Regions from separate parts of the Halalkalibacter kiskunsagensis genome, predicted to be linked through region 1. Evidence: riboswitches for the same ligand, from Rfam matches in the RefSeq annotation. Region 1 holds a riboswitch; each other region holds the start of a gene.
The links. A riboswitch is a leader RNA that binds a small molecule or an ion and turns the genes downstream of it on or off. The one in region 1 is predicted to bind cobalamin.

Region 1 (5,471 bases):
TATTGTACTTGTACTGGATTAAGCGCTTTTTTTATAGGCAAAATGTTTCATGTATAGGATGATTAATTTATCTAACTCTTGACTGCAATGAAGCGTCTCGGAACTGTCCATTCCAGAAATGGATGCAGTCATGATCATTTCGTTCTTTAATTTTTCGATACGATTTCTCAACAAGATCTCCATTTTAGATTTATCCATTTCGCATACCTCAATCGTAAATTATTTTTATACTGTTTATTATAAGCTTAAATTCCTATAACAAAAGGCTTTCGACAATAGTTCTAAATCATAGACAAATATATATACAAAAGACTTATTTGTGACTCTAGTTCTACGGCTGGTGGTTCTCTTTTTTTTACAAATTACGTCGGAAAACGTGCAGTCACACAGGGACGTTGCTGCAGTTGGAATGCGGTCGATGAATTCGGTACGCAGAGGAAATTGCTGAACTCTCTTTAGGTGGTAAGGCAGGTGACGGGACGGTGCACTGTGGTGCGGTGCTGTGGCGCCCGCTGCGACATGCGAAAGCCACATCCCCTAGTACCGAGTCGCACATTGACGGCTGCACAAAAAGAACATCCCCACTAGATCCATCATCTAGTGGGGACGCAGGCCGTGCTTTATTCAAACTATATTCCTTTCCGAAACAACGGATCTGCACCTACTTTCTCATAATCGCGGTTGAGTAGGTAATTGTAATTTTATCGGAACAGGAGGTACTGCCATTGAATAATATAATAGTTTTTTGTTAAGTTTAGTCTTTTCAATAAATATTCTTATTTCTACGTAAATCAAACGAAATTCACTATTTCAGAAAATTATGTACTTAATTTTAATAATATGTTATAGTTATCGAAATTACATATCGTGTAAGAATTGGTGCCAAGCTGCGGCTTGGCTTAAAAGGGAAGAACGGTGCAATTCCGTCGCTGTCCCGCAACTGTAAATCGGAGTGAATCACAAATACCACTGTCTTTTGACGGGAAGGTGTGAGGAGCATAGATGATAAGCCAGGAGACCTGCCAATTTCTAGTACACACCAAATACCTACGTGGAAATAGGTGGTGACATTCATTTGTACGACAAACGAGTTATGAGTAACGATGCTTTTGCATGTTTTTTAAAGCATACCTTTAACTTGATTGTAAAGCCATTTCCCTTTTGCGGAAATGGCTTTTTTGTATTTGGCAATTTGTAAATTTAAAGGAGGAAAGGAAAAATGAATTTAGTTAGTACAGCCATTGGTTACCCATACATTGGTGATAATCGGGAGTGGAAACGTTGTGTAGAATCTTTTTGGAAGGATGCAATTTCAGAGGAGAAATTTATTTTAGAAATGAAAGCGAGTCGCTTGAATAATTTGAAGCGCCAGCAATCATTAGGCTTAGAAATACTAACTGTTGGGGATTTTACATTTTATGATCGTATGCTTGACCTTGCGACAATGTTCGGTTTAGTGCCAGCTCGTTATGAGTGGACAGGTAAAGAAGTAGATCTAACAACGTATTACGCAATGGCGCGTGGGGCAAACCATGTTGTGGCTTGTGAAATGACAAAGTGGTTTAACACAAACTATCACTACATCGTACCTGAGTATGAAGGCAAGCCACTAAAATTAACAAAAAACTACATTTTAGATTACTTTGTAGAAGCGAAAGAAGAGTTAGGTCTTATTACAAAGCCTACAATTATTGGTCCATTTACTTTTGTGCAATTAGCAAAAGGATACGATGCCAAATCGAAAGCATTGTTTATTTTAAAACTCTTACCGCTATATGCACAAGTATTCCAGCAACTTGTAGATGCAGGGGCGCAGTGGATTCAAGTGGAAGAACCTGCATTAGTCCTTTCACTGACAGCAGATGATGTGAAACTAGTACAGGAAATTTACAAACAATTAGCAGAAGAAGTACCAGCTGCACAAATCATGTTACAAACATATTTTGAAGGGCTATCAGCGTATGAAGAGCTATCTCAATTACCTGTTGCAGGAATTGGTCTTGATTTCGTACATGGGGAAGAAGAGAATATGGCCTCACTCCGTAAACACGGCTTCCCAAAAGATAAAGTATTAGGGATCGGTATGGTGAATGGACGTGATATTTGGCGAGCAAATTTGGCTGAAAAAGCTATGAATACACAAGCTGTTTTGTTATTAAGTGGGGTGAAAGAAGCTTGGATTCAGTCTTCATGTAGTTTACAGCATGTACCTGTGACGACGAAGTCAGAAACGAAGCTAGATGCCACACTAACAAATGCATTGTCATTTGCGGATGAGAAAATTGTTGAGTTAACACAAGTAACGTCCTATGTTCGTGACGAGGCATGGCCAGGCAATAAAAGCGTGTCACAAAGTATGCTGGCGACTGAAGCATTAGCGCAGCATAAAGTGAGGAAAAATGCACGTGTAAAGGAGCTTGTATCACAAGTGAAGCCAGAGCATTTTACACGTCCAATCGCTTTTAAGGAACGTCAAGCTTTGCAGAAAGAGGCATTACATTTACCGGATTATCCAACAACAACGATTGGCAGCTTCCCTCAGTCAGATCTAGTAAAACGTACACGTACCGCATGGCGTAAAAAGGAAATTACAGACTCTGCATATGCAGAGTTTGTGAAAAGTGAAACAGCTCGTTGGATCAAAATTCAAGACGAAATTGGACTGGATGTTTTGGTTCATGGTGAATTTGAGCGTACAGATATGGTCGAGTACTTCGGTGAAAAGCTGAGAGGTTTTGCCTTTACAGAAAAAGCATGGGTTGTATCATATGGTTCACGCTGTGTGAAGCCCCCAATTATTTATGGTGACGTAGAGTGGACAGCTCCAATGACAGTGAAGGAAGTAGAAGAGGCACAGCAATTAACGTCTAAGTATGTTAAAGGGATGTTAACAGGTCCTGTCACAATCTTAAATTGGTCTTTTGTCCGTGATGATATTTCACGTGAACAAGTAGCGAACCAAATTGCCTTAGCACTAAGAGAAGAGATTCAAGCGTTAGAAGATGCAGGCATTGCCATAATTCAAGTGGATGAACCGGCATTGCGCGAAGGCTTGCCATTGCGCAAAGAAAACTGGGCCGAATATTTATCATGGGCGGTAAATGCATTTAAGTTAGCAACTTCAAGCGTAAAGAATGAAACGCAAATTCATACGCATATGTGCTATTGCGAATTTAATGACTTTATTGAGCCAATTCGTGCCCTTGACGCAGACGTTATTTCAATTGAAACGTCTAGAAGTCATGGGGAACTGATTCAATCTCTAAAACAAAATCCATATGAACTTGGTATTGGTTTAGGAGTGTATGATATTCATAGCCCACGTGTACCAAGTGTAGAAGAAATCGATACGATTTTAAAAGATAGTTTAGAAATAATTTCAAAAGAGCAGTTTTGGGTGAATCCGGATTGTGGTTTAAAAACACGTCATGAAGAAGAAACTATTGCTTCACTAAAAAATATGGTAGCAGCTACAAAGAAACTACGCCAACAGCAACAACAAACTGTTTAAACAATAGAAAGAATGAACTAGAATTTATGACAACAGCACCAATTAAAAATTGAGTAGTTTCCTACGATCAGCACGAATAAAAAAAGGTAGTGGTCAATTTACTGAAGGAAGGATTTAGGACAGTTTATCGACATTATTTAATAGCTTTTTCAAGAATCGGGCGCTTTTCTGAAATAAGGAAAGCGTCTTTCTTCATGAAAAGGGCCATGATAATGTAATAACACTTGGAAGTTGAATTGGATATTTATGTTAAAATAATTAGAGATTGTGAAGGATTGTACTAAAACAAACGGAGCATTTACTTTAATAAGAAAATACGCAAAGGTATTTAAAAAATGGTGAAATTAGTAATTAAGGAGGTGTCTATTTGAAAACTATAAAAATTTCTTTATTTATTCTTTTATCGACAATGTTGTTAGTCGCTTGTAAGTCGGAGGAAGTTTCACAAAAACCATTACAAGGAAAGGCGAGTTTTGTTGGAAGTGGAGATATATGAGATGCAGTGTATTTATATGATACAGATTATAATTTAAATTGGATAGAATTAAGCAGTAATGGGTAAATTTTGGAATAATAATAATTAAGCAATGGAGCAGGATTGCTAAACAATCGATCACTATTTTCTTTCTTCAGTAAAAGGGCATTTAGTGGAAGAACTGCGGTCAAAAGCAGTTGCAAAATGTTACTATTTAGTCATTAAGGGGGATAAAGATATGGATTTGTTGGAAGTAAAAAACGAACTAGCTGTAAAAAGCAAAAACGGTATAGCGTTTTTATTAGCTGGTTCAATTATTTGGATGATAATAACAGTAATATTCTTACAGCCATTAGGAATTAGGGAGAAAAATATCTTTCTGTTTTATTCAACAGGACTGACATTCCCATTGGCAATAATTATTTCAAAGGTGATAAAAGCGGATTGGAAAAACAAAGACAATCCGTTAAGTAAATTAGGATTATACTTAAACCTGGCACAGTTAATGTATTTTCCTATAATATTTTGGGCGTTTGTAACAAATCCCACGAACATGGTTTTATTTTTTGCAATTATAACAGGTGCTCATTTTTTCCCATTTGGTTGGCTTTATAATACAAAAGTCTATTTCTTTATTGCACCCATTATATCTATAATAAATTTGGTCATTGGACTAACATTAGCTGGTGAAAAATTATGGCTTCTTCCTTTTACTATGGTAATCTTCCTTCTGTTCTTAAACATATTGCTTTATATAGACTACAAGAAAAAAGTATATGTTATTGCTAATGCTACAAAAAACCTTAATTTATAGCTAACCTTCTTGAACAATTGGGCCCTTTTGTTCAAGAAAGCATCTACAATGATTGGTTAACCGAGTAGGCGTCGCCATTATAATAGCAGGAATTATAATCTGTCAGAATTTTAAAGCATTTCCCTTTATTTTGAGTCGAAATATAGGTAAAATAGGTTTTATCGTGAATTTTTCATTTAAGAGAATTAAATTAAAAAGGAGTCCCAAAAAATGCCTATCAAAGTGCCGGATTTATTACCAGCTAAGAGTAAGTTACAAGAAGAGAATATTTTTGTTATGGATAAAAGTCGGGCATTTAAACAAGACATTCGGCCTCTTAAAATACTGATATTAAATTTAATGCCATTGAAGCAGCAAACTGAAACACACTTATTACGATTATTGGGGAATAGTCCATTACAAATAGAGGTAGGATTATTGCATACAAGCACGCATACATCCAGAAATACCTCAGCAGAGCATTTAAAGCAATTTTATAAATCAATTGATGATGTAAAAGCCAATAAATTTGACGGGTTAATTATTACTGGTGTACCAATTGAAAAATTAGCTTATGAAGAAGTGAATTATTGGGAAGAGCTGTCACAAATTATGGAGTGGAGTAAAACGAATGTAACCTCTACATTGCATATTTGCTGGGGAGCAATGGCTGGACTGTACTATCATTACGG
Region 2 (5,471 bases), on a different contig from region 1:
AAACGGGGGATAGGAAAAAGCGAAGGGGTGTTTGGAAAAACGGGGTTCTGGGATCTTGTTCATGATGCCAAGGCAGCGATTCATTATTTGAAACAACAGCCTATTGTTGATCGAAATAAGATTTTTCTATTAGGTCATAGTGAAGGATGCTTGCTAGCACCAGAAATTGAAAAAGGAGAGGATTTAGCCGGTCTTGTATTAATTGCAGGAGCTGGGCAAACGCTTGAAGAGGCGCTTGGGTATCAGCGAGGACTAGTGGTTCGTTCTTTGCAGGAGCAAAGGGGTGTAAAAGGAATGCTCTTGAGCTTATTGAAAGTGGCAAAAAAAGCAGAAAAACAAGGCGTTAAATTTGATGAAAAAGTGCGTTCCTCAAAAAAAGATGTGATTCGTTATCAAGGAGCAAAAATTCCAGCAAAATGGTTTCGTGAACACTATCAATACAATGTGCTTAGCGGACTATCTCAAGTGACATGTCCAATTTTAGCTGTAACGGGATCTAAGGATGTCCAAGCGACTCCCGAGAAGGTGCATGAGATTACGAGTTATACAAATGTGGATACAGAAACCCGCATCATTGTTGGAATGAATCACATGCTACGTGATCAAGCAGACGATGCTCAAATCTTACAAATAAAAAAGGCGTACAAAAATATCGGAGAAAAACCACTCTCGCCAGCTTTTCTTGAAGTTTTAAAAAAATGGCTAAACCGTCATGTTTAAATATCGAAGTAAAAAATTTTATCAATACTGGAGGAAAATAAAACATGTTGATTGTGACAACTGAACAGGTTTCAGGCTATGACATTTCAGAAGTAAAAGGGTATGTAAAAGGCAGTACGATTCAGACAAAACATATTGGTCGTGATATTACGGCAGGTTTAAAAGGGATTGTTGGTGGTGAAATAAAAGGATACACCGAGATGATGACAGAAGCACGCAATTTGGCAATCGACCGAATGGTTCAAGAGGCAGAAGAGCAAGGAGCCAATGCGATCATCGGGATGAGAATGCAAACATCGACGGTGATGGCAAACGCAGCGGAGATTATTGCGTATGGGACAGCAGTGGTGATTGAGAAGTATTAACATGTTATAAGGATGTCTCAAAAAGTCAAAAGTAAACGACTTTTTGAGACATTTCTTTTTGGAAATGTAGAATTATGTCTTATTTAATCGAAATAGTAACTCTCATTATGCTGACAGTCGGTGAGCTCATGAAATAAGGAGTAATTCTTAAAAATGACTCTATATGATTTTTAAACTTTAAAAAGAAATATGGTTTAATAAAAATAAGTATTTATTGGCAAGTTTTCTAATCAGTAAATATAAAAACAATAAGGAGTGTTTATTATTTCAGATAAAGGTGAAAATGATAGGTCTATTTTTAAAGTAGCTGTGGCTATTGCTGCTATTTTTGTCATGATTGGTGTTTTGATTCCTGAACAATTAGGTTCAGCAATGGAAGTAGCTCAAGCTTTTGTTCTTGAGTCATTTGGTTGGTTTTATCAATTAGTAGCCACTTTCTTCCTGCTGTTTGCTTTTTTTATGATTTTTAGTAAGTATGGAAATATTAAACTAGGAAAACCTGATTCGAAACCAGAATATAGTCGTCCAGCCTGGTTTTCGATGTTATTTTCAGCAGGAATGGGAATTGGTCTTCTTTTTTATGGAGTGTCTGAACCGATAGCCCATTTTTCTACTCCGCCTTCTGGAGATGGAGGGACCGAACAATCAGCAATTGTTGGAATGCGCTACACTTGGCTTCATTGGGGGTTACATGCTTGGGCTATCTACGCAATCGTGGCACTATCCCTTGCTTATCAAAGATTCAGAAAAAATGCACCAGGTTTAATGAGTACTACTCTTTATCCTGTACTTGGTGAAAAGGTGAAAGGGCCTATTGGACAAACCATTGATATTGTGGCTGTTTTTGCAACTTTATTTGGAGTGGCGGCTTCCTTAGGATTAGGTTCACAGCAAATAAATGCAGGATTAGCATATTTGGTTGGGATTCCAAATAACTTTATGGTTCAAATGATTATTATGAGTATTATTACTGTCCTTTTCATTGTTTCAGCGAATACAGGAATATCAAAAGGAATTAAGTACTTAAGTCTTGCGAATATGTCGATAGCAACGCTTTTGTTTTTTGCTATGCTTATTATCGGCCCTACGTTATTTTTACTAAATATGTTTACATCAAGCCTAGGGAGTTATTTTCAAAACCTTCTATTAATGGGCTTGCGCATAGCTCCTTTTGATGAAACGGAGGCGGCGTGGACTCAAGGTTGGACTGTCTTTTACTGGGCATGGTGGGTTTCATGGACTCCATTTGTTGGGATGTTTATTGCTCGAGTATCCAAAGGTAGAACGATACGTGAATTTACTGTAGCTGTTCTTTTGGTCCCTTCATTTGTTTGTGCTATTTGGTTTACGGTTTTCGGTGGTACAGGTATCTATTTAGAGGTAACTCAAGGCTTAAATGTTTCTGAACAAGGACTTGAAACAGCCCTTTTTTATGTTTATCAACAGTTGCCATTTGGAATTATCTTATCAATTTTAACTGTAGCTTTAATCACAACGTTCTTTGTCACATCAGCCGATTCAGCTACTTTTGTTTTGGGGATGCAAACAACTGGAGGGAAGTTGAACCCATCAAATCGAGTAAAGGTTACATGGGGGTTAATCTTAGTAGCCTCTACTGCTGTATTAATGGCTTCAGGTGGGTTATCCGGATTACAAACAGCTATCATCGTTAGTGCATTGCCTCTTTCGTTTATTGTCTTGGCGATGTGTTATGGGTTAGTAAAAGAATTGAATCAAGACTTAAAAGATCAAAGTATAGCCCAAAAAGAAAAAAAGAAGAAAGTGGCTAGCTAAAGATTAGGAGAAAAGAGCTCTCATTATAATAGGGTACTCTGTTTCTACCGATCATTTACTAGGTTTGTCTCTCACTATAATGAGTGAGAAGCGAACCTAGTTTGTTTATAATGGAAAAAATGTTTTTCTTGCAATAGGTGAAATCTTCCTTTAGTATATACAATATATCGTATCTAATTAAGTTTTTAACAACTATATATTGAATTCGCGGAATGAACGGTGTCTAAATAGACTTAATAGGGAATCTGGTGCGAAGCCAGAACTGCCCCCGCAACTGTAAGTGTGGACGAAATGAGGGACCCACTGTGCATATTGCATGGGAAGGCTCATCGTAGGGTGAAGCACGAGTCAGGAGACCTGCCGTCATTCTTTAGTTAAACTATCTCCGGGGTGTGAGAAGTAAGACGGCAAAATATATTTAATGTCTTATTCACACGCCGTTTTACGCTCTTTCTCTAACTTGGAGAAAGAGCGTTTTTTATTTTGATAAGGAGGAAGATGAATGAAAAGTATGATTATACCAACCAATACCGTTGAAAAAGCAAAAATTCAGATTCAAGAACTAGTGAGTCTATTTCCAAAATTAGATTTTGCTTTATATAAGGAGAAGATTGAACAAGCAGTAACATCAAAAGAGAATATTTCAGAAGAAAACCTTAGCAATGTAATGATTTTGTCTGCTTTGGAGAGAATTTCTGCGGAGGAACCGGACTGGACCTATGTTGCAGCTAAAATATTATTAAAGCAACTTTATAGCAAAGCGGCTCACTGTAGGGACTATGAAGATAACCTACAGTATGGATCCTTTTACGAGTTAGTTCAACAATTAACGGGGATGGGCATTTACTCTGAAGAAATATTACAAGAGTATTCAAAGGAAGAGCTTGAAGAAGTAGAAAAAATAATTGTTCCTAAACGAGATTCGTTGTTTACATATGTCGGATTGCTAACTTTAGCAGACCGTTATTTAGCTAAATCGCACAGTGGAGAAATTTATGAACTTCCTCAAGAAAGATTTTTAGTCATAGCACTCACGTTAATGATGAAAGAGCCAAAGGAAAAACGTTTAGGCCTTATTATAGAAACGTACTGGGCGATTTCGAATTTATACATGACGGTGGCAACCCCAACACTGGCTAATGCAGGGAAAAGCTACGGACAATTATCCAGTTGTTTTATTGATACGGTAGACGATAGTCTTAGAGGGATCTATGACAGCAATACAGATATTGCAACGCTAAGTAAAAGTGGAGGAGGCATCGGCGCGTATTTAGGAAAGCTACGCAGTCGTGGAAGTGACATTAAAGGCTTTAAAGGAGTGTCGTCTGGAGTCATCCCGTGGATGAAACAGCTTAATAATACCGCGGTTAGTGTAGATCAGTTAGGTCAAAGACAGGGTGCAATCAGTGTGTATTTAGATATTTGGCACCGCGATATTTATAGCTTTTTAGCTGTGAAATTAAATAATGGTGATGAAAGGCAGCGTACCCATGATTTATTTACAGGCGTTTGTCTACCAGATTTATTTATGGAAAAAGTTGAGGCGCGGGATGATTGGTATTTATTCGATCCGCATTCAATCCGCCAAACTTTGGGTTTTAGTTTGGAAGATTATTATGATGAAGAAAGAGGAAAGGGAAATTTCCGTGATAAGTATAAACAGTGTATGGAAGCGGCTAACAACGGATTACTTGGTGAAAAAGGATTGTTATGGGAAGTCGTTCCGGCGATTGATATTTTCAAAGAAATTTTGAAAAGTCAGCTTGAGACGGGTACACCATATATGTTTTATAGAGATACTGTAAACCGAGCTAACACCAACCGTCACCAAGGGATGATCTATTGCAGTAACTTGTGTACAGAAATTACACAAAATATGAAAGCCACAACGGTCGTTGAAGAAAAAACCGAAGATGGCAAAATAATTGTCGTGAAAGAACCTGGGGACTTTGTGGTTTGTAATTTGTCTTCTATTAATCTAGCTAAAGCAGTAACAGAGAATATACTTGAAAGACTGATCCCTATTCAAGTTCGCATGCTTGACAATGTGATTGAATTAAATAATCTTCCAGTTTTGCAGGCACAAATAACAAATCAAAAATACCGTTCCATTGGATTAGGCACATTTGGCTGGCATCATTTGTTAGCTTTAAAAGGCATCAGATGGGAATCAGAGGAGGCGGTAGAGTACACAGACACATTATATGAAAACATCGCGTTTTTAACGGTTCGTGCAAGCCATGAGTTGGCAAAGGAAAAAGGAGCTTATCCACTTTTTCAAGGGTCTGATTGGGAAACAGGTGCATATTTTGATACACGTCAATATATGAGTGAAAAGTGGATGGAGCTTCGAGATGGTGTGAAGGAAAAAGGAGTGCGTAACGGGTATTTAATGGCAGTGGCACCGAATTCTACAACGGCAATCATTGCTGGGACGACCGCATCCATTGATCCGATATTTAAGAAAGAATACTCGGAGGAGAAAAAGAATTACAAAATTCCGGTGACCGCTCCAGACCTATCACCCGAAACAACTTGGTATTATAAGTCAGCGTACGAGATTGATCAAACTTGGAGCATTAAGCAAAATGA
Region 3 (5,471 bases), on a different contig from region 1:
ACAAATGATTAGTAAAGCTCGATACCGAGGTTCGATCCCAAAAGAATTAAAATTACAGGCTTTAAGAGAAGAACGAGAAGGACGACTGGATATTTTCATTGATGAGGTTTCCGGAGCGTCTTATGAGAATGGTGAAATAAAAGTAGAGCTTAAAATGAAGTCGATGGTGGCAAATCGTATCCTGTTAGCAACCGGATTTCATGCTACTCCACCGGGATTCGATTGGTTAACCTCAACGATAGAGAGTGAAGGGTTACGTTGTGCAACATGTGGCTATCCGATTATTTCTGAGAGTTCCTTAGAGTGGGGACAGAATTTATATGTCATAGGAGCGCTTGCCGAACTTGTTATTGGACCTGTTTCCCGAAATATTTCGGGAGCTCGTAGAGGAGCTGAAAAAATTGTTCAATTGTAAAAAGCAATAGTAAATAAAGTAATAGGGGCAATCAATCCATATTAATATCTGAGGAGACATGCAATTATTTAGTAATAATAATTAAGAGTTCACTTGGTTAATATATTTGCAGAATATAAAACGTAATGATTTCTATTATCGAAAAGTCTTGTTAGAAGGAGCTGAAGAGATGGCTACATGGAATTTAACGGATACTCAACATCATATTCTTATTTGTAATGGAAGTAGTTGCAATAAAGCAGGGGCAGAAGCATTAACTCAATCAATAAGAAATGAGATAAGTGCTAAAGGTTTAGATCCTATCATTCATACATCAAGAACGCTTTGTAATGGACGCTGTCAAGATAAATGTGTCCTGATTACCTATCCCGATGGTCATTGGTATAAGGAAATGGCTAGTGAAGATGCACCACGTTTTGTTGAATCACTAATGACAGGAAAGGGGCTAGAAGACAAAGTAAGTCATTCATTTAATGGGAGGTGCTTTGAACCAAGTGAAGGAACGATTCTAGGAGTTGAAAAAGACGGGGAAATAGTTAAGAAAGTTTCAAAAAAGTTATAACTCTTTCATAGAAATCTATAAATAATAAGGCTGTTGAGGTCAATTGTCTCAACAGCCTTTGTTCAACATTCAAATAAAAGATTTATGTGATCTCTTTTTATGCTTCAATATATTGTGGAAGTGGATCAGGAAGTTTAGTCCAATCTGAAGTCATCTCAGCATCTGTTAATAAACATTGATCAAGGGTACCTCTAATTTGTTCATGATTCATATCAATACCAATTAAGACTAATTCGGTCATTCGATCACCGAATTCTGGGTCCCACTTTGCTTGTAGCTCAGGCTCCTCGAGCAGGGCTTGCTGTCTTTCTTCTTCCGGGTAAGCTGCAACCCACTCTCCAGCACCTTGAATGGTAACTAAAGACCCAGACTGTGAAATCAAGCCAGCCATCTGATTTCTTGATGCGACCCAAATGAATCCTTTCGCTCGTACAACATCAACAGGCCAATGTTCCAGCCAGTTCATTAGACGCTCGGGGTGGAAAGGTTTTCTGCTTCGGTAAACGAAGGAAGAGACACCATACTCCTCCGTTTCTGGTGTGTGCTCTTCATTTAATTCTTTAATCCATCCAGCATATTGACTCACTTTATCAAAGTCGAATTTGCCTGTATGTAAAATAGAAGACAATTCTACCTTAGAGAATGATGTAGGAATAATATCAGCGTCTGCATTTAATTTCCTCATGAAATTTAGTATCTCATTTTTATCTACTTCTTTTAACATTTCAACTTTATTAAGAATAATCACATCGGCAAATTCAATTTGATCGACTAGCAGATCTGAAATTTCGCGAGTGTCAGATTCATCTGTACCTTCTTTACGGTCAAGTAACGATTCACCTGATGCATAATCATCCCAAAAACGATTTGCATCAACAACGGTTACCATTGTGTCTAACTTACATTTTTGCGTTAAGTCTACACCTATTTCTTCATCAATATACGTAAATGTTTGAGCGACAGGGACAGGCTCACTAATCCCCGACGATTCAATTACGATATAATCGATATCTCCTGCATCAACAATTCTCTCGACTTCTTGCATTAAGTCTTCACGAAGAGTACAGCAAATACAGCCGTTTTGAAGTTCTACTAGCTTTTCCTCCGTTCTCGAAAATCCATTGTCTTTCACAAGCTTAGCATCAATGTTCACTTCACTCATGTCATTTACGATAACAGCGACTTTCAACCCTTCACGATTGGTTAAGATGTGGTTTAGTAAAGTTGTTTTACCGGACCCTAAATAACCACTTAGTACAGTAACAGGCACTTTTTTCATTAAATAAATCCTCCTTTTAAATTTTTACACATACAATCATGTATAAATATTAATGTAAGTGAAATAGTTCCATTTACATATTGTTTTAAATAGTAATTATTACGATTTAAATTTTATCTTTCTTTTGTCATTTTGTAAATAGAAGGATTTTTTTTTTGAAATTAAACAATTTTAAAGTACTTGTACAAAATTTATACTTGCTAAATATACTGAAGAGTAGTTTAATAGACATTGAATGTTAAACTACTCTTTTTGTTTAGATAACAACGAATTCAGTTACAGTTTAATGTCCTGATAATATATATATCGAAATAAATGTTAAAACCATTGAAAAAATGACTTTAAAAAAATGCAACAACAAAGGTGCATAACTACTAGTTATGCTTAAAAGGGAAGTACGGTGTGAATCCGTCACGGTCCCGCCACTGTAATGGGGAATTTCATTGTCTAAAGTCACTGAGTATATCGGGAAGACGCAATGAAATGATGAACCTAAGTCAGGAGACCTGCCTTTGTTTAAAATTGCTTCAATACCTACGGGTCATAGGTAGAGAAGTGTAGAATAGATGCTACTTATATTCGTATGCCATTTATCTGCACCTCTATCTATTGATAGAGGTGTATTTTTATTTGAAAGAGGAAAAGCAGCACGCTACTGACGTGTTGATGAGTTTGTTCATGTTAAAAACCACTGTAAATGTTTTAGAACGCGCGAACTATAATTTAAATTAAGAATCCAAACAAAGGTGCATATCCACTGGTTATGCTTAAAAGGGAAGTACGGTGTGAATCCGTCACGGTCCCGCCACTGTAATGGGGAATTTCATTGTCTAAAGTCACTGAGTATATCGGGAAGGCGCAATGAAATGATGAACCTAAGTCAGGAGACCTGCCTTTGTTTTAGTTGCTTCAATACCTACGGGTCATAGGTAGAGAAGTGTAGAATAGATGCTACTTATATTCGTATGCCATTTATCTGCACCTCTATCTATTGATAGAGGTGTATTTTTATTTTCGTTTACATCAATAAATTATCGAAGTATTTTAGGAGGAATAGATTGATGACTACTTGGAATTTAACAGGTACAAAAAAACATGTTCTGGTTTGTAATGGATCTAGCTGTATGAGGAAGGATGGGGAAGAAATTACTGTAGCCATTCGAGAAGAAATAGAGAATCTTGAATTAGATCAACAAATTCATACATCGCGTACTAGATGTAATGGGCGCTGTAAGGATGCGTGTGTTGTTATTGTTTACCCTGAAGGAAATTGGTACTCAGCTACTTCAACAGAAATCGGGCGCTCTATTATTAAAAGCCATGTTGATCCGTCAGTTGACTTACAAAAATCTTTAATTTATGACTTTGAAAATAGTGAAATGATAGCAAAGAATACGACTGCTAGAATTAAGGGCGTTTCGAAAGTGGAGAAGACAAAGGTATAGCTTGTTCTTGTTTGTTGAGCTAAGAGAGTATATTCAAAAAGGTGAAGCAATAGCTCAGCTCGCTGTGCACATGCTATGAGAAACCCACTCATAGCATACTTAAGGTGAGAGACACTTCTCTCACCATTTACAGCGGCTACGCTCATTGCATTGATGTTGTTCAAAAAAGTAAATACTAACTTTTTTAAAACGGCATCTTATAAAAGGAGGTATGCATAATGCTTGGAAAATTACTTGTTATCGGCTTTGGTCCCGGAAGTTTTGATCATATGACGAACAGGGCACAAACAGCTATCCAAGAAAGTGATTGCATTATTGGCTATAAAACATACGTTGATTTGATACAAGATTTATTATCAGATCAAGAAATTATTAGTACGGGTATGTCCGAAGAGGTGAGTCGAGCGCAGGCAGCCGTTCGTCTTGCGGAAGAAGGGAAAACTGTAGCTGTCATTTCAAGTGGTGATGCTGGTGTTTATGGGATGGCAGGACTTGTTTATGAGGTGTTAATTGAAAAAGGATGGACAGAAGCAACCGGGGTAAGTGTCGAGGTTATTCCAGGTGTATCTGCAAGTAACTCTTGCGCATCTTTACTAGGAGCACCGATTATGCATGATTCATGTACGATTAGTTTAAGTGACCACTTAACTCCATGGGAACTTATTGAAAAACGAATTAAAGCAGCCGCACAAGCTGACTTTGTTATTAGTTTATATAATCCAAAAAGTGGTCGGAGAACGAGACAGATTCAAGAGGCTCAAAGAATTCTACTTGAGTATCGTTCTCCGAAAACACCAGTAGGTCTTGTGAAAAGTGCTTATCGTGAGCGGGAACATATTGTCATTACAGACCTTGAAAATATGCTCAACTATGATATTGGGATGTTAACAACGGTTGTTATCGGAAATTCATCTACAGTTCTCTACGATAACAAAATGATTACACCTAGGGGATACCAACGCAAGTATACGTTACATACAACAGAACAACGATTAAAGCCGCATGAACGTTTACGACATGAAAACGAACCATGGGCATTGCACCAAGGCAAAAATGATTTGGACCTCGCAAAGGATCAAACGGCTGCCACAGCAGTTGAAACGATTGTTCCTAAGAAGACGTCTCTAGAACTTGCCCAAGAGGCACTTAGTAAAGTGAAAGGTACGTCCAATCAATTACTAGAAAAGAAAACGGTAAATAACCCTGTTGTCTCTATTTTTGAACTTGCGGTTAGTACGGGGGTTGCAAACAAGCAATTCACTCCGAAACAAATGATGACCCTTGCTGAAGTAGTTGGTGACGATGGAACGATGGAGTATACACCTCATCACCAAATTCATCTACGAATTCCAACCGCTACTCCAGAGGTTATTACGGAAAAATTAAAAAGCGTCGGGTTTATTCTTGAACCTCTTGGTGATGTTTTTCAATTAAAAGCATGTGATTTCTGTGAAGGTGAAAAAAAGGATTCGATTCCATATGCAGAAGAATTACATCAAAAGTTAAGTGGCCTGGAACTACCAAAAGAGTTGAAGGTTGGATTCAATGGCTGTGGCATGGCTTGTTATGGAGCGGTTAATGACGATATCGGTATTATATTTCGAAAAGGAAAGTTTGATTTGTTTTTAGGGGCAAAAACGGTTGGCCGAACAGCTCATGCTGGTCAGCCAGTGGCAGAGGGCATTCAGCCGGATCAAATTGTTGAGCTCATTGAAAAAATTATATGCGAGTACAAAGAGAAAGGTCATCCGAATGAAAGACTTTTTAAGT
Region 4 (5,471 bases), on a different contig from region 1:
AGAAAAGAAAGCATTTTATAAGGTCATTTATAAAAGAAGAGATATTCGAACATTTCAATCAACGCCTATTCCTGAAGAATTGATATATAACCTACTTCATGCTGCTCACAATGCACCATCAGTAGGATTTATGCAACCATGGAATTTTATAATGGTTACGTCACAAGAAGTGAAAGAACGTCTTGCCTGGGCGGCTGACAAAGAAAGAAGAGCTCTTGCTATTCATTATGAAGAACAAGAAAAGAAACAATCTCATTTTTTGAGTTTGAAAATTGAAGGGATAAAAGAATCTCCTCTAACTATTTGTGTGACATGTGACCCGACACGAGGTGGATCCCATGTCTTAGGACGCAACTCAATTCCTGAAACGGATCAACTATCAACTGCTTGTGCGATTCAAAATATGTGGTTAGCAGCTTGTGTTGAAGGGTTAGCGATGGGCTGGGTTAGCTTTTATAAAAAACAAGACGTACGCGACATACTAGAAATTCCACCGCACATTGACCCTGTTGCATTGCTAACGATTGGTTACACAGATGAATATCCAGATAAGCCAATTCTTGAAACCTCTAAATGGGAAGAAAGAAAACAGTTAGAACCCCTCATTTTCAAAAATAAATGGTCATAGGTTATAAGTGGCTTCGGATAAAAGAATTAATCAATTTACAAGGGACGGAAACTCTATTATAATAGCGTTTAGAACAAAAAAATGAATAGTAAACAAATAGGTTTCTTAAATGATAATAAATATTTAAGACTAAGAGGGAAGTTGGTGTAAGTCCAACACGGTCCCGCCACTGTAAGCGTTGAGGAAGGTTAGCAAATATCCACTGTGTATTCTGCATGGGAAGGGATAACCAACCGTTGATTCGTAAGTCAGGAGACCTGCCTATTATGTTTTTAATCTTCCTCGAGGAAAGGAATGTTTAAAGTGCATAGTAATCTTTTATGAAGGTTGCAAGTTTATAGTCAGTCTCGAGTAGACTAAGTATACATAAAATGCCTTTTTACACTACGCTTTCCTCTGGAATAGCGTTTTTTTGTGCTCGAAAATAGAAGGGGGAAAAACAGTGATTAACGAGATTTTTAAAAAGTGGGGGCTTTACAGTATTGTTCTTCTGTTAAGTATGGCTATTATTGCAGGCTGTGGTACACAAGATCAAGAACAAGGCATTCAAGATGAAGTGAACTTAGAGGAAGAGGAAATAATTTCTGATGACAATGTAGAGTTGGACGAGGATAGAGGAGAACAGTTTCCTGTAACGATCACAGACGATGCTGGTCGAGAAGTTACAATTGAGTCAGAGCCTGAATCGATCGTCTCTATTCAAGCTAGTAACACAGAAATTGCCTTTGCACTTGGATTAGGCGATAAAATAATCGGTGTTTCGGATTATTGTAACTATCCAGCTGAGGCATTAGAGGTTGAAAAAGTTGGCGCGCAAGATATGAACGCAGAATTGATTCTAACCCTGCTTCCAGATGTGGCTCTTGTATCGGATTATCATTTCAATTCTCATCCAGAAATATTAGAACAGTTTGAAGAAGCAGGTATAAACGTGCTTGTCGTTGGAAGTGCAACTTCATTTACTGATGTTTATGGCAACATTGAAATGATTGCTGCTGCAACAGGAAGTAAGGATAAAGCAGAAGAAATCATTTCTGATATGCAACAGCGCCATGATGCAATCAAAGAAAAGGCAGAGGAATCTATAACGGATAAAAAGAAAGTCTGGGTCGAAGTTTCACCAGCTCCAGATATTTTTACGACAGGTCAAAATACATTTATGAATGAAATGCTTGAGTCCATTCAAGCTATTAACGCTGCCGAAGACCATGAAGGGTGGGTGAAATTGACAGAAGAAGAAATCGTTCAATTAAATCCTGATGTCATCATAACTACTTATGGTTATTATATAGAAAATCCAAGTGCGACAGTATTGACTCGTGATGGATGGGCTGAGGTTCCGGCTGTAATAAATGAACAAGTGTTTGACGTTGATAATGATACAGTTACTAGACCTGGTCCTCGTTTAATCGAAGGAGTGGAGACACTTGCGGAACTCATCTATCCGGAAATATTTAAGTAATAAAATTGTTTGGTTGTATATGCTAAGCGGAGGGTTTGTACTTGGTACAACCCTCCTTGGTTTATTAGTAAGCAGTGTGACCATTCCAGTCCCTGTCATTTTACATATCGTATTAGAAAATACTTTTAATATTGGATGGCTCGATGATATTCCAAGAAATGAAGAAATGATCATTTGGAATATCCGTCTCCCAAGAGTTCTACTTGCTCTTTGTGTAGGAGCATCACTAGCATTAGCAGGCGCAGCATTCCAAGGGCTCCTGCGAAACCCATTAGCTGATCCCTATACGATTGGGGTATCATCAGGTGCTGCTCTAGGTGCAGTATTCGTGCTGTTTTTTCAAGTTACTATCGTTGGTTTAGGAAGTTTCACTCTTCCAATTGTTGCGATTATTAGTGGCTTTATTACGTTACTTGTTGTGTTTGGGTTAGTCAGGTTAAGCAGTAGAAGTCTAGCTGTTGAAACGATCGTATTAGCCGGTATTATCATAAGTGCTTTTATTGGTGCAATTACATCTTTGATCATTTCATTAGGTGATCGGGATGCGATGACACAGATTCTCTATTGGTTATACGGAAGTGTTGGAATGAGGGGATGGAGCCATGTTCAACTGATCATACCATTTATGCTTGTCGGATCATTCATTCTTCTCATTCATTATCGTGAATTAAATGCCTTAGCGTTAGGTGAGGATGCAGCAGATCATATTGGTGTGAATGTAAAGAAAGGGAAAACCTATATCTTAATTGGTGCATCTTTATTAACGGGAGCAGCGGTAGCTGTATCTGGGTCAATTGGATTTGTTGGTCTCGTAATTCCACATTTAGTTCGACTAGTAACAGGCCCTAACCATCGACACGTTCTTCCGCTATCAATGTTAATAGGCGGAGCCTTTCTCATTTTAGCTGATTTAGTTGCAAGAACGATTATAGCTCCTAAAGAACTACCAATTGGTATCATTACGGCTTTAATAGGTGCACCAGTATTTGCACTATTATTGATTAGAGAAAGACTTGGGAGGGGGGGATTAAGATGATGAAAGTTGAAAATTTAGTAGGTGGATATACAAATGCCCCCATTATTAAAGATCTTAATTTAGAAATAAAAAGAGGAGAGTTTTTTGCACTTCTTGGGCCAAATGGGAGTGGGAAAACAACCCTATTTAAACTCATTACAGGTCAGTTACCTATTCAAAAGGGGGATATTCTGCTATCAGGAAAAGCAATTAAGTCTCTTTCGAAGCTTGAAAAAGCAAAAAAAGTAGCTGTCTTATCACAAGAAGTTCAGATTTCATTTGATTATACCGTTGAAGAAATTATTAGTCTTGGACGTTACCCTCATCAAAAGGGAATTCTTAAACAATTATCAAAGTTAGATTGGAAAGTCATTGAAGAGGTCATGGAATTAACAAAAATAAGTCAATTTCGAAAGACCCAATTCCGAATGCTTAGCGGAGGTGAAAAGCAAAGAGTCTTGTTGGCCAAAGCATTGGCACAGGAACCTGAAATCTTACTTTTAGATGAACCTACCAATCATTTGGATATTAAGCATACATTCCAACTGTTAGATCTATTAAAAGAACGGCAACAAACTATGGACCTGACAATTTTTTCTATATTGCATGATCTAAATGTTGCTTCGCTCTATGCTGATCGAATTGCCTTACTTCATAATGGAGCATTTTTAGAAGTAGGAGATGTAGATACGTTAAGAAAAGAAGATCAATTAAAAAAAGTGTATGAAGTTCAAGTGAAAGCCCAATCCCATCCAACTGTTCCAAAACCACAACTACTAATGACACCAAAGTACTCAACTTCGAGTAATCTTTTAAACTTTAGTAATGCTTATAAAATAGAACAAAATGATGAATGTATTCATGTTGAATTCGATAGGCCACTACGAACACTTTCCAATGGGGTAATTGGAGATGGTATACAGTGGTTAAAGCATTTTGGTAATTTTCATGTTGATAAGAATTACGATTGCACAGATCCTAAAAAAGATTTACAAATGCGGATGAAAAAACATCGCATTCCTCATGAAAAAGCTGTCGGGATGATGACTGCTGTAAAACTGGAGGACAAGGTGATTGTAAAGAAAGAGATAGAAGGAATTAAATTCATGGTAATTGTGACAGCTGGTGTTGGGAATGCCGTAGATATATCAGCAGGGTCTATAGTAAGAGCTACCAGCCAAATAGGGACGATTAATACAATGGTTTTTATAGATGCACATTTTACAGATGGAGCCCTAGTAAATGGATATATGTCTGCAACAGAAGCAAAAGTAAAGGCTTTACAAGATCTTAACATAAAAGATCCTGCGTCTAATACGATCGCGACAGGTACATCAACCGATTCCTTACTTCTTGCCCTCACGCAGCAAGGCAAAAAGACACCTTATGCTGGATCAGGAACAGTTGTAGGAAAAGGAATTGGACAAATAGTCTATCAAGCGACACAGGAAGCGATAAAAAAATATTTAAAAAGAGTTAAGTAGTAATGTTTCAAACGGTAGTATTATTAGAAAGGTGGAGTTGATTTGACAGAACGACGAATCGTAATTGCGGGTACAGGTAGCGGTGTCGGCAAAACAACAGTGACAATTGGTTTAATGTCAGCATTAAAAAAGAGTGGATTAACGGTTCAGGGGTTCAAATGCGGACCTGATTATATTGATCCGTCCTATCATACAGCTGTAACAAACCGAGCTTCTCGCAATCTAGATAGTTGGATGCTCACAAAAGATAGAGTATTAGATATTTTTGCGAATGGGAGCAAAGGGGCAGACATTTCAGTTATGGAAGGAGTTATGGGCTTTTTTGATGGAAAAAACCCAGAAACGAATGAAGGTAGTACGGCTGAGATTAGTATGATAACGACAAGCCCTGTTGTATTAGTAGTTAATTGCGCGAGTATGGCCAGGAGTGCAGCAGCGATAGTAAAAGGGTTTCAATTGTTTGCTGACGGTCCAAACATTGTAGGGGTCATTGCAAACAAAGTGGGAAGCGAAGGTCACTTTCATCTAGTGAAGAAAGCAATTGAACAAGAATGTCACGTTCCTGTTATCGGCTATTTGAAGCGAGAACTAGATATTGAAATTCCTGAGCGGCACCTAGGACTTATTCCTTCTATTGAAAGAGGAGAACTTGATCCTTTCTTTGATAAATTAGGGGAGCTCGTTTCTGAAACAGTTGATATGGACAAACTTCTTGAATTATCTGTAGCGGAGCCATTAACGCTAAAAGAAAATTCTTCACTTTTTGGAAGAAAGAAAGAAACGTTAGTAAGGATTGCCGTAGCGAAAGACGCGGCGTTTAATTTCTATTATCCGGAGAATATAGAGATCTTGGAGTCTTATGGGGCTGAAATTGTTTATTTT

Region 2: it holds a riboswitch for cobalamin, as region 1 does, so the genes downstream of both, SLH51_RS17440 (ribonucleoside-diphosphate reductase subunit alpha) here and metE (5-methyltetrahydropteroyltriglutamate--homocysteine S-methyltransferase) in region 1, are expected to answer to the same signal.
Region 3: it holds a riboswitch for cobalamin, as region 1 does, so the genes downstream of both, SLH51_RS10225 ((2Fe-2S) ferredoxin domain-containing protein) here and metE (5-methyltetrahydropteroyltriglutamate--homocysteine S-methyltransferase) in region 1, are expected to answer to the same signal.
Region 4: it holds a riboswitch for cobalamin, as region 1 does, so the genes downstream of both, SLH51_RS10310 (ABC transporter substrate-binding protein) here and metE (5-methyltetrahydropteroyltriglutamate--homocysteine S-methyltransferase) in region 1, are expected to answer to the same signal.

The regions. Positions count from the first base shown of each region.
Region 1 covers NZ_JAXBLX010000006.1:142,042-147,512, forward strand. Annotated here, with positions in the region: gene SLH51_RS05345 (aspartyl-phosphate phosphatase Spo0E family protein) at 19-198, opposite strand; cobalamin riboswitch at 861-1,041, shown strand; gene metE (5-methyltetrahydropteroyltriglutamate--homocysteine S-methyltransferase) at 1,220-3,511, shown strand; gene SLH51_RS05355 (hypothetical protein) at 3,879-4,007, shown strand; gene SLH51_RS05360 (DUF7010 family protein) at 4,159-4,800, shown strand; gene metA (homoserine O-acetyltransferase MetA) at 5,011-5,471, shown strand, end outside.
Region 2 covers NZ_JAXBLX010000033.1:20,096-25,566, reverse strand. Annotated here, with positions in the region: gene SLH51_RS17455 (alpha/beta hydrolase) at 1-720, shown strand, start outside; gene SLH51_RS17450 (YbjQ family protein) at 765-1,085, shown strand; gene SLH51_RS17445 (glycine betaine uptake BCCT transporter) at 1,419-2,879, shown strand; cobalamin riboswitch at 3,079-3,258, shown strand; gene SLH51_RS17440 (ribonucleoside-diphosphate reductase subunit alpha) at 3,382-5,471, shown strand, end outside.
Region 3 covers NZ_JAXBLX010000014.1:91,983-97,453, forward strand. Annotated here, with positions in the region: gene SLH51_RS10210 (FAD/NAD(P)-binding protein) at 1-415, shown strand, start outside; gene SLH51_RS10215 ((2Fe-2S) ferredoxin domain-containing protein) at 585-977, shown strand; gene SLH51_RS10220 (GTP-binding protein) at 1,075-2,256, opposite strand; cobalamin riboswitch at 2,601-2,784, shown strand; cobalamin riboswitch at 2,984-3,167, shown strand; gene SLH51_RS10225 ((2Fe-2S) ferredoxin domain-containing protein) at 3,318-3,701, shown strand; gene cobJ (precorrin-3B C(17)-methyltransferase) at 3,920-5,471, shown strand, end outside.
Region 4 covers NZ_JAXBLX010000014.1:110,368-115,838, forward strand. Annotated here, with positions in the region: gene bluB (5,6-dimethylbenzimidazole synthase) at 1-628, shown strand, start outside; cobalamin riboswitch at 710-907, shown strand; gene SLH51_RS10310 (ABC transporter substrate-binding protein) at 1,074-2,090, shown strand; gene SLH51_RS10315 (FecCD family ABC transporter permease) at 2,056-3,126, shown strand; gene SLH51_RS10320 (adenosylcobinamide amidohydrolase) at 3,123-4,589, shown strand; gene SLH51_RS10325 (cobyrinate a,c-diamide synthase) at 4,632-5,471, shown strand, end outside.